DNA from 3 places in the Pseudalkalibacillus berkeleyi genome. Region 3 is predicted to be linked to each of the others. Evidence: predicted binding sites of a transcription regulator. Region 3 holds the regulator's gene; each other region holds the start of a gene.
The links. The regulator CtsR, encoded in region 3, represses protease genes until heat stress. The targets are predictions, from matches to a motif close to ATGGTCAATAAAGGTCAAACA.
Positions count from the first base shown of each region.

Region 1: a site for CtsR is predicted at 3,086-3,106, ahead of clpP (ATP-dependent Clp endopeptidase proteolytic subunit ClpP). Genes of this name have one in related genera too.
Region 2: a site for CtsR is predicted at 2,457-2,477, ahead of L2716_RS01190 (ATP-dependent Clp protease ATP-binding subunit). Genes of this name have one in related genera too.

Region 1 is NZ_JAKIJS010000001.1:2,496,662-2,501,929, reverse strand. It holds gene L2716_RS13145 (aromatic amino acid hydroxylase) at 80-1,819, shown strand; gene L2716_RS13140 (Gmad2 immunoglobulin-like domain-containing protein) at 1,877-2,329, opposite strand; gene clpP (ATP-dependent Clp endopeptidase proteolytic subunit ClpP) at 2,438-3,028, opposite strand; gene L2716_RS13130 (LCP family protein) at 3,610-4,602, opposite strand; gene L2716_RS13125 (cupredoxin domain-containing protein) at 4,904-5,268, shown strand, end outside.
Region 2 is NZ_JAKIJS010000001.1:219,853-225,120, forward strand. It holds gene L2716_RS01165 (DsbA family protein) at 1-204, shown strand, start outside; gene L2716_RS01170 (disulfide oxidoreductase) at 194-601, shown strand; gene nfsA (oxygen-insensitive NADPH nitroreductase) at 713-1,471, shown strand; gene L2716_RS01180 (hypothetical protein) at 1,543-1,698, shown strand; gene L2716_RS01185 (flavodoxin family protein) at 1,746-2,288, opposite strand; gene L2716_RS01190 (ATP-dependent Clp protease ATP-binding subunit) at 2,553-4,676, shown strand; gene L2716_RS01195 (ABC transporter permease) at 4,729-5,268, opposite strand, start outside.
Region 3 is NZ_JAKIJS010000004.1:55,937-61,204, reverse strand. It holds gene L2716_RS17450 (MgtC/SapB family protein) at 148-864, shown strand; gene L2716_RS17445 (CtsR family transcriptional regulator) at 993-1,457, shown strand; gene mcsA (protein-arginine kinase activator protein McsA) at 1,473-2,003, shown strand; gene mcsB (protein-arginine kinase McsB) at 2,006-3,079, shown strand; gene clpC (ATP-dependent protease ATP-binding subunit ClpC) at 3,093-5,268, shown strand, end outside.

The sequences.
Region 1 (5,268 bases), on a different contig from region 3:
CTTCTATTTCTTTAAACATCAACAATGAAAGCTAACAAAGCCTATCTTTTAAGATTTTACTATATAAAAAGGAGAATGAATCATGAAACAAAGACCATTACCGGCACATTTAAGGAAATATGTTGTAGAGCAGCATCATGAACAGTATTCACCGATCGACCATTCTGTTTGGCGTTACGTGATGAGACAAAACCATAACTTCTTAAAAGATGTAGCTCATGAAGCTTATACGGATGGTCTCGTTTCATCAGGAATCAAAATCGATTCCATACCGAAAGTGGACGACATGAATGAAAGTCTCAAGCCTTTTGGATGGGGAGCCGTTACAATAGATGGTTTCATCCCTGCAGTCATGTTTTTCGATTTCCAAGCGCATGGTTACTTACCGATTGCGACAGATATCCGAAAGCTGGAGAACATTGATTACACACCTGCACCTGATATCATTCATGAAGCTGCTGGTCATGCGCCGATTTTATGTGATTCGACATACGCAGAATTCGTCAAGAAATTTGGAGAAATTGGCTCAAAGGCACTTGCTACTAAAGAAGAGCACGAACTTTTTGATGCAATCCGTACGCTATCTGCGCTTCTTGAAGATGGATCTGTTCCAGAGCAAGATATCGAAGCGGCGCGTGCAAATTTTAAAGAGAAACAAGAAGCGGTTACTGAAATATCAGAGGCGGAACAAATCTCTAGGTTATACTGGTGGACAGTGGAATTCGGCATGATCGGAAGTGTCGAGAAACCTGTTTTATACGGAGCAGGTCTACTATCTTCAATTGGGGAAAGTGTGTCGAGCCTTTCAGAAGAGGTTACAAAGCTTCCGTTTGAGTTGGACACCGTCATCAATACTGGGTTTGATATTACGACGCAACAGCCTCAATTATTTGTTTGTAAAAACTTTGATCAACTATTAGATGCTGTTGAACAATTTTCAGAAACGATGGCATTCAAGGTCGGTGGAACGGAGAGCTTGGAGAAAGCAGTTCGATCTGCAAACACTTCGACATCTGTTTTCAGTTCAGGACTCCAAGTAACAGGGACAGTATCAGAGTTAATCAAGGACGATGATGGGGAAGCAATCTTTATGAAAACTTCAGGTCCGACAGCATTGTCAGTTGATGATGAGGTCATTGATGGGCATGGTAAAAATGTTCACACAGAAGGATTCAGCTCGCCAATTGGAGACGTAGTTACCTCTGAAAAAGCACTTGAAGATTGGACGGAAGCTGAGTTTTCTGAGCAAGGCATCCAAGTGGATGAAGCATTCACGTTAGAATTTCAATCAGGTGTGATGGTGGAAGGCATCCTCGATCATGTTGTTCGAAAAAATGATAAAGTCATACTGATAGGCATTAAGAACGCGCAAGTCTCTCATAATGGATCCGTTTTATTCGAAAGCGGGGAGGGCGTGTTCGATATGGCTGTTGGAACAGAGATTACGTCAGTATTTGCTGGCGCTGCTGATAGTGAGCATTTCTTTGGTGGAGATGTGAACGAAGAGGTTGCTCATGTTGAGGAAAGAGAACTTACACCATTAGAGCAGTTATACGGAAAAATTCGTAAAATACGAGAGGAAGAGCAGACACCTCAGGAAATCATCGCAACGATTAATCATGTCGTGCAAGAATTAGAAAGCTTTCCGGAGGATTGGCTACTACGCCTGGAAATCGTTGAGATTCTAACACAAAAACCTTTATTGCCAACGACGAAGCATAAATTGATGAGTGACTTGGAACAAATGAAACACCAGCCGAAATTGAAAAAGTGGATTGATAACGGACTACATTTGATCAAAGTCCGTAAATCAGCTTAACACCACAAATCGAGAAAGAACCAGAGTGGGCACGTCGTCACTCTGGTTCTTTCTCGTCTACTCAACTTTAAGGGGTATCTCTATAATATTAATTTCCGATCCGTCTTTTGCACTTTCAACGAACACTTTAAGCACTAATTGGTCAGACACACTTTCAGGAACCGAGATGGTTTTTTCAAAATCTCCCCAAGCTGGTGCACCTTCAGATGCCATAAGGAAATCAGATTCAATAACGTTCTCTCCATCCTTCAATTCATACTGAAAACTTGCTTCAAAAACGCGTGCTTTCCCTTTGAAGAGAAATTCTCTACTAACCATTTCGTTTGGTCGAGGACTTTCAATTTTAAAAGCATCGTTTTCTGCTGGTGCTTCTGGAGTTGGATCTTTCTTTTGATCGTCTCCATTTTGCTGATCTTCAGTAACGGGTGTCTCAATATCTTGATTAGAATACATTTGATACGCGCCCAAACCAAGCATCACGACCAATACCATCACTAAGATTCGCTTCACTCATAACCCCTCCTTACAACAGTTTATGTTGTTCAGCAGAGATTAAAGCCGCTTCGTTTTGATAAAAAAAGGATCGACCTTTAATCGGTCGATCCTTTTGGAGTTGCGTTATTTTGTTACTGGCTGTTGTAGAACATCGTCAATTAAGCCATATTCTTTTGCACGTTCTGCGCTCATGAAGTTATCACGGTCTGTGTCGCGTTCAACAACTTCAACTGGCTGTCCAGATCGATCTGCGATGATTTGGTTGATCTTTTCTCGCATTTCAATAATACGACGCGCGTGAATTTCAATGTCAGCAGCTTGCCCTTGTGTTCCACCAAGTGGTTGGTGAATCATGACTTCACTGTTTGGAAGAGCGTAACGTTTACCAGGCTCACCTGCTGTAAGTAAGAAGGCACCCATTGATGCTGCCATACCGATACAGATTGTGCTGACTTTCGGTTTGATGAATTGCATCGTATCAAAAATCGCCATACCTGCAGTAATCGATCCACCCGGGCTGTTAATGTAAAGAGAAATATCCTTTTCAGGATCCTCTGCAGCTAAGAATAATAACTGTGCAACAATTGAATTTGCTACGTTATCATCAATCGCGCTTCCGAGCATGATGATACGGTCTTTTAGAAGGCGGGAATAGATGTCATAAGCACGTTCTCCGCGGTTCGTTTGTTCAATAACTGTTGGGATTAAGTTCATTTCAGAAATCCTCCTCTTTCCATAAGTATGTTTATGGTTTAATTTCATCTTACTCAAAAGGTCAATATAGGTCAAACCTTTCGGCTCCTACAACACTGAAAATCGTTCGACGTTTTTTTTAATGCTCGAATGTTCAAGGACCTAAAGCTTTATGTAAGATAGCTATGTATACATCATACCATTTTTCCCGTTCCGAGCCGATTTAAACGTCCTATCTCTAGAAATATGTGGCTTTCTGTCCGCGGTAGCAGCTCAATCTGGAAATGGCGGACAGAAAAGGGGTGTTACTATCCGTGGTAGCAGCTCGATCTGGAAATGGCGGACAGAAAAGGGGTGTTACTGTCCGCGGTAGCAGCTCAATATGGAAATGGCGGACAGAAAAGGGGTGTTACTGTCCGCGGTAGCAGCTCGATCTGGAAATGGCGGACAGAAAAGGGGTGTTACTATCCGCGGTAGCAGCTCGATTTGGATATGGCGGACAGAAAAATGGCCCAGAGTTGTTCACTCTGAGCCTCTTGCTAGTACCGAAATCAGCGTTTCCTCTTTTTCAGGGTACGACCGAAAGATTTTGTTTCATTTATTTAGGATTCTTCTGTTTCTTCTTCATCTGTGTTGTTGTTTTCTGTGATTGTAGTTGTGTCTACATCAAAACCGAGAAAGTCTTTAAGGGCTTGTGAGTTTTTCTCAAAATCAAGCTGCAAAATTGAGCCAGCAGAATTTGAAGTCTCTTCGAATCCACCTTCAACAGGGATTTTCATCGTTTCAATATCACCTTTGTTAAGAATCACATCTTTTGCTAATCCAATTGCAGTAAATGATTTCATATTCGTATCAATATAAGGTTGGATGGTGCCAATCACTTTAGGTAATTTGCTTATACCATAAAGACTAGTGAATTCATCCTTCACTTTTGAAACCACTTTCTGCTGGCGTTCAACACGTGCATAGTCACCTCTTGCGTCATGTCGAAAACGTGCATAACCCAATAATTCTTTTCCGTTTAACCTCTGTACTCCAGGTTGTAGAGTGACACCGATGTTTGTTGACATTCTTTTTTCAACATCCATTTCGATCCCGTCTGGTGCAATGGTATCAACAATTTGTTCAAATCCTTTAAAGTCGACCAGCGCATAATAATGAATATCGATATCAAAATTTTCTTTGATTGTTTGTCGCAATAATTCAGGTCCTCCGTGGAAGAAGGCAGCATTGATTTTATTGTTTTTATAACCTGGAATCTCGACATATGAATCACGCATAATAGAGACAAGCTTAGCTTTATTCTCGTCTGTATCGTATTGAGCAATCATAATTGTATCTGTTCTCGAGCTTTCATCTTCTTCTCGAGCATCGACACCTAACAACAATACATTATACTTTCCTTTAACTTCAGGGGCGTTGAATTCATAGTTGTTGTCCATTTCCTTTGAAGGATCTGCTTGTTGTAATCCTAAGTAATATTGAATGGCCGCGTATCCAGCAACAGCTATAAATAAAATCACTAAAAATAAGAGAGTTTTCTTTAGAAAACCGCCTTTTTTCTTTTGCTTTTTCCGATCTATACGTGAAGGCATTACTCTTTCACCACCATAAACGATAAAATGACATACTAGCACTAAATTATATCATATCTTGTAAAGATTTGTATGAACTTGGGAGAAAATTTTTCATTAATAATTTACCTTTGTAGTATCCCCTGAGTACAGATCAGATAGTGATATTGCTTACTTTTGAAAGCAATTGATCATTGGTACTGCTTCAATAAATTACAATATTTTTGTGATCCGATTTCAATATGGAATCGTTTGCTAATTAAAGATATGTAATATACCTTTAATATAACATTAATCGACAAAAATGGAGGGGACTATTTTTATGTTTAATAAAAGGACACCACTGTATTTCCTGTCACTTCTCTTATTAGCAATTCTTGTAGCTTGTGGATCAGAAGACAGCCCAGAGACGAAGAATAACGAGGAACCAGAATCGACAGAAGAACAGCAAAGTGATGGAGATGATCAGTCAGATAGCAAGTCGAACGATCAAGATGCAACGATGGATAAAAACACGATCGAAATCGTTGCGACTGAAATGAAGTTTGAACCGTCAACAATTACTTTGAAAAAAGGTCAAGAATATGAGTTTGTATTGAAAAATGAGGGACAAGTGTTTCACGATTTTGTGGAAAAAGAACTAGATGTTGAGATGACATTTATGAGTGACATGCCAGACCACCCGGA
Region 2 (5,268 bases), on a different contig from region 3:
GTTGATGGCATCGATCTTGACCAGTTAAAAAAAGATATTGATTCAGATGCTGTAAAAGAAGCAGTTGACCTGGATAGAGAGATGAGTGCGCAAGTCGAAAGCACACCAACCATTCTCGTAAATGGTAAAAAAGTTGAGTTGGATTACGAAGCATCAATTAAACCTGCGATAGAAAAAGCACTGGAAGAAGCAGATGGTCAATAAGAATTTTGGAATCGCTTGGATCATTGCGCTCATTGCGGTATTAGGTAGTCTTTATTTTAGTGAAATAGCCGGCTTTGTTCCTTGTCAATTATGCTGGTACCAAAGGATCTTAATGTATCCACTTGCGGTCATCATAGGGATAGGTCTTTACTTAGATGATCCTAAACTTTCGTGGTATGTGCTCCCGTTTAGTGTAATAGGTGTATTTGTTTCAAGTTATCATTATCTGTATCAGAAGACAGACTGGTTTTCAGAAATAGGCTCTTGTACAAAAGGTGTCTCCTGTTCTGGAGAATACATCAACTGGCTTGGGTTCATTACCATACCATTATTATCATTTACTGCGTTTATGCTGATTACGATTGTAATGATCAGCACGTTAAAAAAAGAAAAATAGAGAGTAAGCCCTGGTGGCTGCTCTCTTTTTGCTTTCAGGACACAATAGTTGTCCTTAATCGGAGTCTTGGATACGATAAGATGAGAATCTAATTAGTTAGGGAGAGTGCAAATGAACGAAACTATTCAAACAATCATGAACCATCGGAGTATACGGGCATTTAAGGATGAGCCACTTTCTGAAGAGCAAATTACAACGATTGTCAAAAGTGCTCAAGCTGCTGCAACATCTAGCTATTTGCAAGTTTACTCAATCATTGGGGTCAAAGATCCAGCAAAGAAAAAGAAGCTAGCGGAACTTGCAGGAAATCAGGAGTACGTTGAGAAGAATGGTCACTTCTTTGTATTTTGTGCAGACTTGAACCGTCATAAAGTCGCAGTGGAAATGGAAGGACTGACAGAAGACGAAGTCGTGGATTCACTTGAATCTACAGAAAAGTTTATGGTCGGTACAATTGATGCAACCCTCGCAGCTCAAAACGCTGCATTAGCAGCTGAGTCGATGGGACTTGGCATCTGCTATATCGGGGGCCTTCGTAACAACTTAGAGGAAGTAGCAGAGATTTTAAAAACACCTGATCGAGTTATTCCATTGTTCGGTATGTGTGTAGGTGTCCCAGATCAGAACCCGGATCAGAAACAGCGATTGCCGTTAGAAAACATCTATCATGTGGATGAATATCAGCAGGACGAAACGAAATTTATTGAGCAATTGGCAAGCTATAATGAAGACATCGGAGATTATTACCGAGAACGTACTCAAGGTGAAAGAACCCATACTTGGACGGAGATCATTGCGACGAAAATGAGTAAACCGATGAGACTTTACATGAAAGATTTCTTAAAGAGAATTAGAATTCCGCTTAAGTAAAGTGAGCGAATACAGTAGCATTGATTCGTTTAAACTACCTTCATATGATAGATGAAATGGAGGCGAGTGAATTGACGAAACGTAAGCAATTGAACGATAAAACGAAGCACCACAATCAAACACCGAAGGAAAGCCTTCCGGATATTGAAATTGCAGAAGAGATCGCAAAAGGTGCAAACAAATTAAGCGAAGAAGATTTACCGAAAAGAGAAAATCAGGAATTTTAAATAAGGAGCTGCTCGAATATCAATCGGGCGGCTCCTTTATGAATTCCTTAAAGTGATTTCAAATGTTCATTAAGTTCTATTGCATATTGAATCGCTTGACGATCGTTCTCAATCTCGCCAGGCTTTCCTGCTTGCCCGATTACATAACCACTAAATTCTAGGTCTATGAAGTCGAAGATATAATTAAACTGCTGTATCAGTGGAAGTGCTTTAATTTTCGGATTGTCCCCACCACAACAAATCACATAGGCTTGCTTCTTGCGCATTTCAGCTTTGAAATCGTACCGTTCATCGCGCAAATTTTGACTAAAGCGATCTACGAAATTTTTCATAATACCTGACATGCCGTACCAATACACAGGCGTTGCAAATACTAAAATATCATGTTCTAAAATGAGATTTACAAGGTGATCATTATCATCATCAACAGGTTTGAATCCACCCGGTTCGTGACGCAGGTCATCTATTGGCTGTATTTGAAGATCTCTCAACTGAACATGTGTAACGTTTAATCCTTCCAATGCTTTCGCGGTCAATTTTTCCGTATTTCCATTAGACCGTGAACTACCGTGTATCGCTAGAATTTTCATATCATATGTACCTCCCCATATCCATAATGTTCCTTTATCATATCGAATACATAAAATCATTGCGAGTGATTAAACTCCGATAAGCACAACGTTTGCGTACCTTTCATTTACCTGTTAGTCTCGGTAACCAATCCACATAAAGGAGAAAAAATTAAAACAAAATACTTGAAAGTCAAAGAAGGTCAAACTATAATAGAATCAAAGGTCAAAGATAGTCAAAGTCAATCTTGATCAAAAATTAACTTATTCAAGGAGGTCATTAATATGCGTTGTCAACACTGTCAAGTAAACGAAGCCAATGTACGAATGACTCTTCACATAAATGGAATGACGAAGCAGATTCGTCTCTGCCCTAAATGCTATAAAGAAATTCAACATGAAATGAAGCAACCAAGTAACATGAATCCTTTTGGTGGAAACGATATGAACGGATTCAATATGGATGACTTCATTGCACAAGCTAATCAATCTGAAGGACAAAAAGGTTCAGGAACAGGTAACAATGGTGGTGGATTACTCGACGATCTAGGACGAAACCTTACCGATGCAGCAAAAGCTGGACTTATCGATCCGGTAATTGGTCGTCATAAAGAGGTTGATCGTGTTTCTGAAATATTAAATCGCCGCAACAAGAACAACCCTGTTTTGATTGGGGAACCTGGTGTTGGTAAAACTGCAATTGCAGAAGGATTGGCTCTGAAAATTGCAAACCAAGAAGCTCCAAGCAAACTGCTTAATAAACAAGTTTATCTCTTGGATGTTTCATCACTCGTTGCCAATACGGGCATTCGCGGTCAATTTGAAGAACGAATGAAACAACTGATTGCTGAAGTGAAAGAACGTAAGAATGTCATCTTGTTCGTAGATGAAATTCATCTACTCGTAGGGGCAGGATCAGCAGAAGGTTCAATGGATGCTGGCAACATTCTTAAGCCAGCACTCGCACGTGGAGAGCTTCAAGTTGTTGGCGCAACAACGTTGAAGGAATATCGTCAAATTGAAAAAGATGCTGCGCTCGAACGTCGTTTCCAACCTGTAACGGTGAAGGAACCTACTGAGCAAGAGGCAGTTGAAATTTTACAAGGATTGAAAGAAAAGTATGAACAATACCACGAAATTCGTTATACAGATGAAGCATTAAGAGCTTGTGTGACGCTATCTAAGCGGTACATTCAAGACCGTTTCTTACCAGATAAAGCAATCGATTTAATGGATGAAGCTGGTTCGAAAATGAACTTAAAGCACGTAGGTACAAGTGCAGATGAAGTGGATGAACGGTTAGCCGTCATTGCAAAGGAAAAGGAAGAAGCAACACAAAAGGAAGACTATGAACGTGCTGCAAAACTTCGAGACGAAGAACTAAAGCTACAAAATCAAATGGATTCAAAGCCAGTAGAAAGACCTGAAATATCAGTTGAAGATGTTCAATATATTGTTGAGGAAAAGACAGGCATTCCAGTCCGTAAGCTACAAAACGATGAGCAAAACAAACTGAAGAACTTCTCAGAGCGACTCGGATCAAGTGTGATTGGTCAAGACGAGGCGGTTGAGAAGGTGGCCAAAGCCATCCGTCGAAGCCGTGCAGGATTGAAATCCAAAGTACGACCAATTGGCGCATTCTTATTCGTAGGACCTACAGGGGTCGGAAAGACTGAGCTAACTAAAACGCTGGCAAAAGAGCTATTTGGCTCTAAAGATGCGATGATCCGTCTTGATATGAGTGAGTATATGGAGAAGCACGCCGTTTCTAAACTGATTGGTTCACCGCCAGGATATGTCGGTCACGATGAAGCGGGTCAGCTAACTGAACGCGTTCGTCGAAACCCATACAGTATTATCTTGCTTGATGAGATTGAAAAAGCTCACCCTGATGTACAGCATATGTTCCTTCAAATTATGGAAGATGGACGCATGACAGATAGTCAAGGTCGTACAGTGAGCTTCAAGGATACAGTGATCATCATGACAAGTAATGCTGGAACTGGCGATAAGAAGATTACAGTTGGGTTCGAAAATCATGGATCTGATGCCGTTTCCGTTCTTGAAAACTTGAGTGCATACTTCAAACCGGAATTCTTGAACCGTTTTGACTCCATTATCCAGTTTAACGAGTTGTCTGAAGATCACTTAATCAAGATCGTTGACTTAATGCTAGATGACATTCGTGAAATGGTGAAGGATGATGAGCGTGAAATTGAAGTAACAGAAGAAGCGAAGAAACGAATTGCATCACTCGGTTACGATCCTCGTTTCGGTGCTCGACCAACCCGACGAGTTCTACAAGAGAAAGTAGAGGATGGTATTGCCGATCTTCTACTTGATGAAGAGAACGTAACGACCATTAAGGTGGATGTCGTTGAAGAAGAAATAGTCGTGAAAAAAGGATAATGAAATTGTAAAAGACCCAGAGCAGATTCTGGGTCTTTTTTTTACAATATATTTATTTCCCACTCCACCTGAAAAATCTTGCCGCGAGGAAGATCGATACAACTGCGATTCCAATCAGTACACCGACTTCGAGCCCATAGTCTGTGATCGGTCCAGTATTCCATGTTCCACGTAACAATTGAATGACGTAATATAACGGTAAAACTTTTGCCACGTATTGAAGGATTGTAGGCATCATATCAAGCGGAAACGTCGCGCCTGATAAGAAGAGCATCAGGTTCAAAAAGAGAGAACTGATTGCTGCAGCTGCCTGCGTGTTTTTTGCAAGAGAGGTCAAGAACAAAGCGAATGGAAAGAAAGCTAAAATACTGATAAGCAATGCAAGTAACGTACTGCCGATGTACTCTGGCAACGTTAAGTCATACATAAGCATACCGAATACCATTAATAATACGGCAGAGATAAAGAAAATCACTGTTCCTTGGAAAGTGTGCGCGGCGAGAATTTTCCAAGGTTGAAGGGGTGTGGATTGATATCTGCGCAAAACCCCTGTTTCCCGGTAACCCGCAAGTACTGTCCCTAACGTGAAAAA
Region 3 (5,268 bases):
TACTTTCCCCCATTAAATGATTCCTCTATAGTTCGTCATTATAGGAATGGTTTTACATTTACCTTTTTTCTTTGTTTGCCTATAATTGATTACGATATACCATAAGATAAGTTTATGTAGTATCGTTTAATTATAGGGGAGATGTCTATGGATATTTTAACGTATGATTGGTTTTCTGATAAAACGGTGACGATTACGGTCCGTTTATTAATCGCAGCAATTCTTTGTGGTTTGGTTGGGATTGAGCGAGAATTTAAGCGCCATCCTGCAGGTTTTCGAACTCATCTTTTAGTTGGGGTAGGTTCGTGTTTGATGATGCTTTTATCAATATTCGGTTTTGAAGATTTTCTAAATTCTCATGAGCAAATTCAAGGATTTGATCCATCACGTTTACCGGCTTATGTAGTGAGTGGAATTGGATTCCTTGGGGCTGGAACAATACTAGTGCACGGTGTCACGGTTCGAGGATTGACGACTGCAGCCTCTATTTGGGTAGTAGCAGGAATTGGTCTGGTTGTTGGGATTGGGATGTATTATGAAGCCATTTTTACAACGTTCGTTATGATTGCTAGTCTCTTATTTCTGAACAAATTTGAAGACTTATACCTTCGAAAGCAACGTTTTCATCATGTGACAGTGATTGTAGAAAATAAAGAAGTTTCGTTATCGAGTATCGTCAACGAATTAGAGGCATGTAAAGTGCCTATCTTAAATGTCTCAATTGATGACCATCCCAATGATGCTTCAACTTCTTTAATTAAATACTCATTCAAAATCCATGTTTCTAACACAAAAAAGCTTCCAGAAGTATATGACAAGATACAATCCATTGAAAATGTTCATAAAGTATTTGCAACGGAATAACTTTTCGGTTTACTCCGAACCTACTCTGTCTATAATGTAAACATCAAAACATTTGCAACTCACAGGCAAATGTTTATAATTATAGTCAAAGAAAGTCAAAGTCAGAGTTAAGGAGGGGCTATGATGGGATGAAAAATATATCTGACATCATTGAAGAACACCTTAAAGAAATTATAAAAGGTAGCAACAAGAAAGCGATAGAAATTAAAAGGAGTGAAATTGCCGAGCAGTTTCAATGTGTCCCCTCGCAAATAAATTACGTAATTAATACTCGGTTTACGATTGAGAAAGGCTTTATTGTGGAAAGTAAAAGAGGGGGAGGAGGTTATATTCGGATCATTAAAATTGAAACGGATAGCGCTTCGATCTTACTAGATCAAATCCTCAAGCTTATCAAAAATAGAATCAGTCAATCTGCAGCCGAAAATATTATTTATAGGCTAATGGAAGAAGAAATCATAAACATACGAGAAGCTAGATTAATGAAAAGTGTCATTGATCGTTCTACGATTAACATTGTATTGCCATATAGAGATGAACTAAGAGCAAATCTATTAAAGTCAATGATCTACAGCTTAAAGTATAAAGACTAAAGGGGAGTGTAAGGCTTGTATTGTCAAGAATGTCAACAACGACCAGCCACTTTGCACTTCACGAAGATCATCAATGGAGAAAAAAACGAAATTCATATTTGTGAACAGTGTGCAAAGGAAAAGGGAGATTTCATTCCAGGGTCTAATTCATTTTCGATCCACAACTTGCTGTCAGGTTTACTAAACTTTGAGCAACACCCATTAAGTGAATCTACCTCCAAAGCCCGTAGCCAACAAGTGATGCAATGTTCTAAGTGTGGCATGACCTACTCAGAGTTTGCTAAAATCGGTCGATTCGGATGCTCGAACTGTTATAAGACATTTGCATCCAAATTGGATCCAGTTTTGAAACGGATTCACGGGGGGAACACAGACCATTCTGGTAAAATTCCAAAAAGAATCGGTAATGATTTGTTAGAACGAAAGAAAATCAACCAGCTTAGACAGCATTTACAACAACTCATCCATCAAGAAGAATTTGAAGAAGCAGCTCAAGTTCGAGATCAAATTAAATCAATGGAAAAGCGGCTTGGGGGGAGTGATTGACGATGTCTCTCAAAAGATTCATGAGTGAAGCGATCAGTCCTTGGATGAAAAACGAAGGTCCAGATTCCGATATCGTTCTAAGCAGTCGAATTCGGTTAGCACGGAATCTTGAGAATCATGTTTTCCCATTGGTCGCTGATGAACAGCAATCTGAAGAGGTTAACGAACAAATCCGAAAACATTATGAGAATCAGGCATATGGTAGTGTAGGTAACCTTTCTTACATCAATGTCGATCAATTAAAAGTCATTGAACGTCGTGTGTTAGTCGAAAAGCACTTGATCAGCCCGAATCTTGCCGAAGAACCGAAACACTCAGCTGTTTTAATGAGTGAGGATGAATCGATTAGCATCATGATTAATGAAGAAGATCACATACGAATTCAATGTCTATTTCCAGGATTTCAGTTGTCAGAGGCTTTGACTTTAGCAAGTGGCATTGATGATTGGTTTGAAGAGAAGGTTAATTATGCTTTTGATGAAAAGCATGGGTACTTAACAAGCTGTCCTACAAATGTAGGTACAGGAATGAGAGCATCAGTGATGATGCATCTACCAGCATTAGTGATGACTCAAAAAATTCACCGAATTGTCCCAGCGATTAATCAATTAGGCCTCGTTGTAAGAGGGATATACGGAGAAGGCAGTGAGGCACAAGGAAATGTCTTTCAAATCTCGAATCAAATGACCCTTGGAAAATCAGAAATAGATATAGTTGAGGATTTAAGGGGAGTTGTTTTACAGCTTATAGAAGAAGAGCGATCTGCTCGAAATACATTATTGGAAACGTCAAAGATACAACTAGAGGATCGGGTATACCGTTCATTAGGTACCCTAGCCAACAGTAGAATCATACAATCTAAAGAGGCGACGAAATGTTTATCTGATGTAAGACTTGGAATAGATTTAGAAATGATAGAAGGGATTTCAAGAAAAATATTGAATGAACTAATGATACTGACTCAACCAGGTTTCTTACAACAGTATGCTGGCGAAACATTATCTCCAGATGATCGGGATATCCGCCGTGCTACATTGATTCGTGAACGTTTGAAGTTAGAAAAGAACAACGAATAGGAAGGTGATCACGATGATGTTTGGACGATTTACAGAACGAGCTCAAAAGGTTCTCGCACTTGCGCAAGAAGAAGCGATTCGATTAGGTCATAATAATGTAGGTACAGAGCATATCTTACTCGGTCTAGTTCGTGAAGGCGAAGGGATTGCTGCAAAGGCACTTTCTGTTCTTGGTTTGAGTCCTGAAAAGATCCAAAAGGAAGTTGAAACCCTCATAGGTAAAGGGCAGGAATCAGTACAAACGATTCACTACACGCCTCGAGCGAAAAAAGTCATTGAATTATCAATGGACGAAGCTCGTAAATTGGGACATTCGTATGTAGGTACAGAACATATTTTACTAGGATTGATTCGAGAAGGTGAAGGAGTTGCAGCACGCGTCCTAAACAACCTCGGTGTCAGCTTAAATAAAGCACGTCAACAAGTTTTACAGCTACTCGGTAGTAACGAATCTTCTTCATCAGCTGGAGGTTCTTCCGTCAATGCAAACACACCAACGTTAGATAGCTTAGCTCGCGATCTAACAGCTGTTGCTCGCGATGGTAGTCTAGACCCTGTAATCGGTAGAAGTAAAGAGATTGAGCGGGTAATTGAAGTATTGAGTAGACGAACGAAGAACAATCCTGTTCTCATTGGAGAACCTGGTGTTGGTAAGACTGCGATTGCCGAAGGATTAGCCCAACAGATTATAAACAATGAAGTACCTGAGACATTACGAGATAAGCGAGTTATGACACTCGATATGGGAACTGTGGTAGCTGGAACGAAATACCGTGGTGAGTTTGAAGACCGTCTGAAGAAAGTAATGGATGAAATTCGACAAGCGGGTAATATCATCTTGTTCATTGATGAGTTACACACCTTAATCGGAGCAGGTGGTGCTGAAGGTGCGATCGATGCTTCGAACATTCTGAAGCCAGCCCTAGCACGAGGTGAACTTCAATGTATTGGTGCAACAACATTAGACGAATACCGAAAATATATTGAGAAAGATGCAGCTTTAGAACGCCGTTTCCAACCAATCCGTGTGGAAGAACCGAATAATGAAGAATCTACTCAAATCTTAAAGGGATTACGCGACAGATATGAAGCACATCATCGTGTGACAATTACTGACGACTCGATTGACGCAGCCGTTAAATTGTCGGATCGATACATTCCAGATCGATTCCTCCCAGATAAAGCGATTGATTTAATTGATGAGGCAGCTTCCAAAGTTCGCCTTAGATCTTACACAGCTCCACCGAACCTTAAGGAGTTAGAACAACGTCTCGACAGTGTACGAAAAGAGAAGGATGCAGCTGTACAAAGCCAAGAGTTTGAAAAAGCTGCGTCACTAAGAGACTCTGAACAGAAATTAAGAGAAGAGCTTGAGACGACGAAGAATAGCTGGAAAGAGAAGCAAGGTCAAGAAAACACGGAAGTTACTCCTGAAGATATTGCCCTTGTAGTAGCGAACTGGACGGGAATTCCAGTATCGAAATTGAAGCAAGAAGAAACAGAAAGACTCTTAAACATGGAATCCATCCTTCATGATCGTGTCATCGGTCAGGATGAAGCAGTTAAAGCTATTTCAAAAGCTATTCGCAGAGCTCGTGCTGGTTTAAAGGATCCGAAACGACCAATTGGTTCTTTCATCTTCCTAGGCCCAACAGGTGTAGGTAAAACAGAATTAGCTAGAGCACTTGCAGAAGCGTTGTTTGGAGAAGAAGACTCGATTATTCGAATTGATATGTCAGAATATATGGAGAAACATACGACAAGTCGTCTAGTTGGTTCTCCTCCTGGATATGTAGGGCATGAAGAAGGTGGCCAGCTGACTGAAAAGGTCCGTCGAAATCCTTACTCGGTCATCCTTTTGGATGAAATTGAAAAGGCCCACCCTGAAGTGTTCAACATTTTACTTCAAGTACTAGAAGATGGACGCTTGACTGACTCTAAAGGACGTTCTGTTGACTTCCGAAACACAGTTGTCATTATGACTTCCAACGTAGGTGCAAGCACATTGAAACGAAACAAGAGCATGGGCTTCACAGCGGCTTCCGAGAACCAAGAGTATGATAACATGAAATCCAAAGTGATGGATGAATTGAAGAAAGCATTTAGACCAGAGTTCTTAAACCGTATTGACGAAACGATTGTGTTCCATACACTAGAGAAAGAACACTTGAAGCATATTATCACTCTGA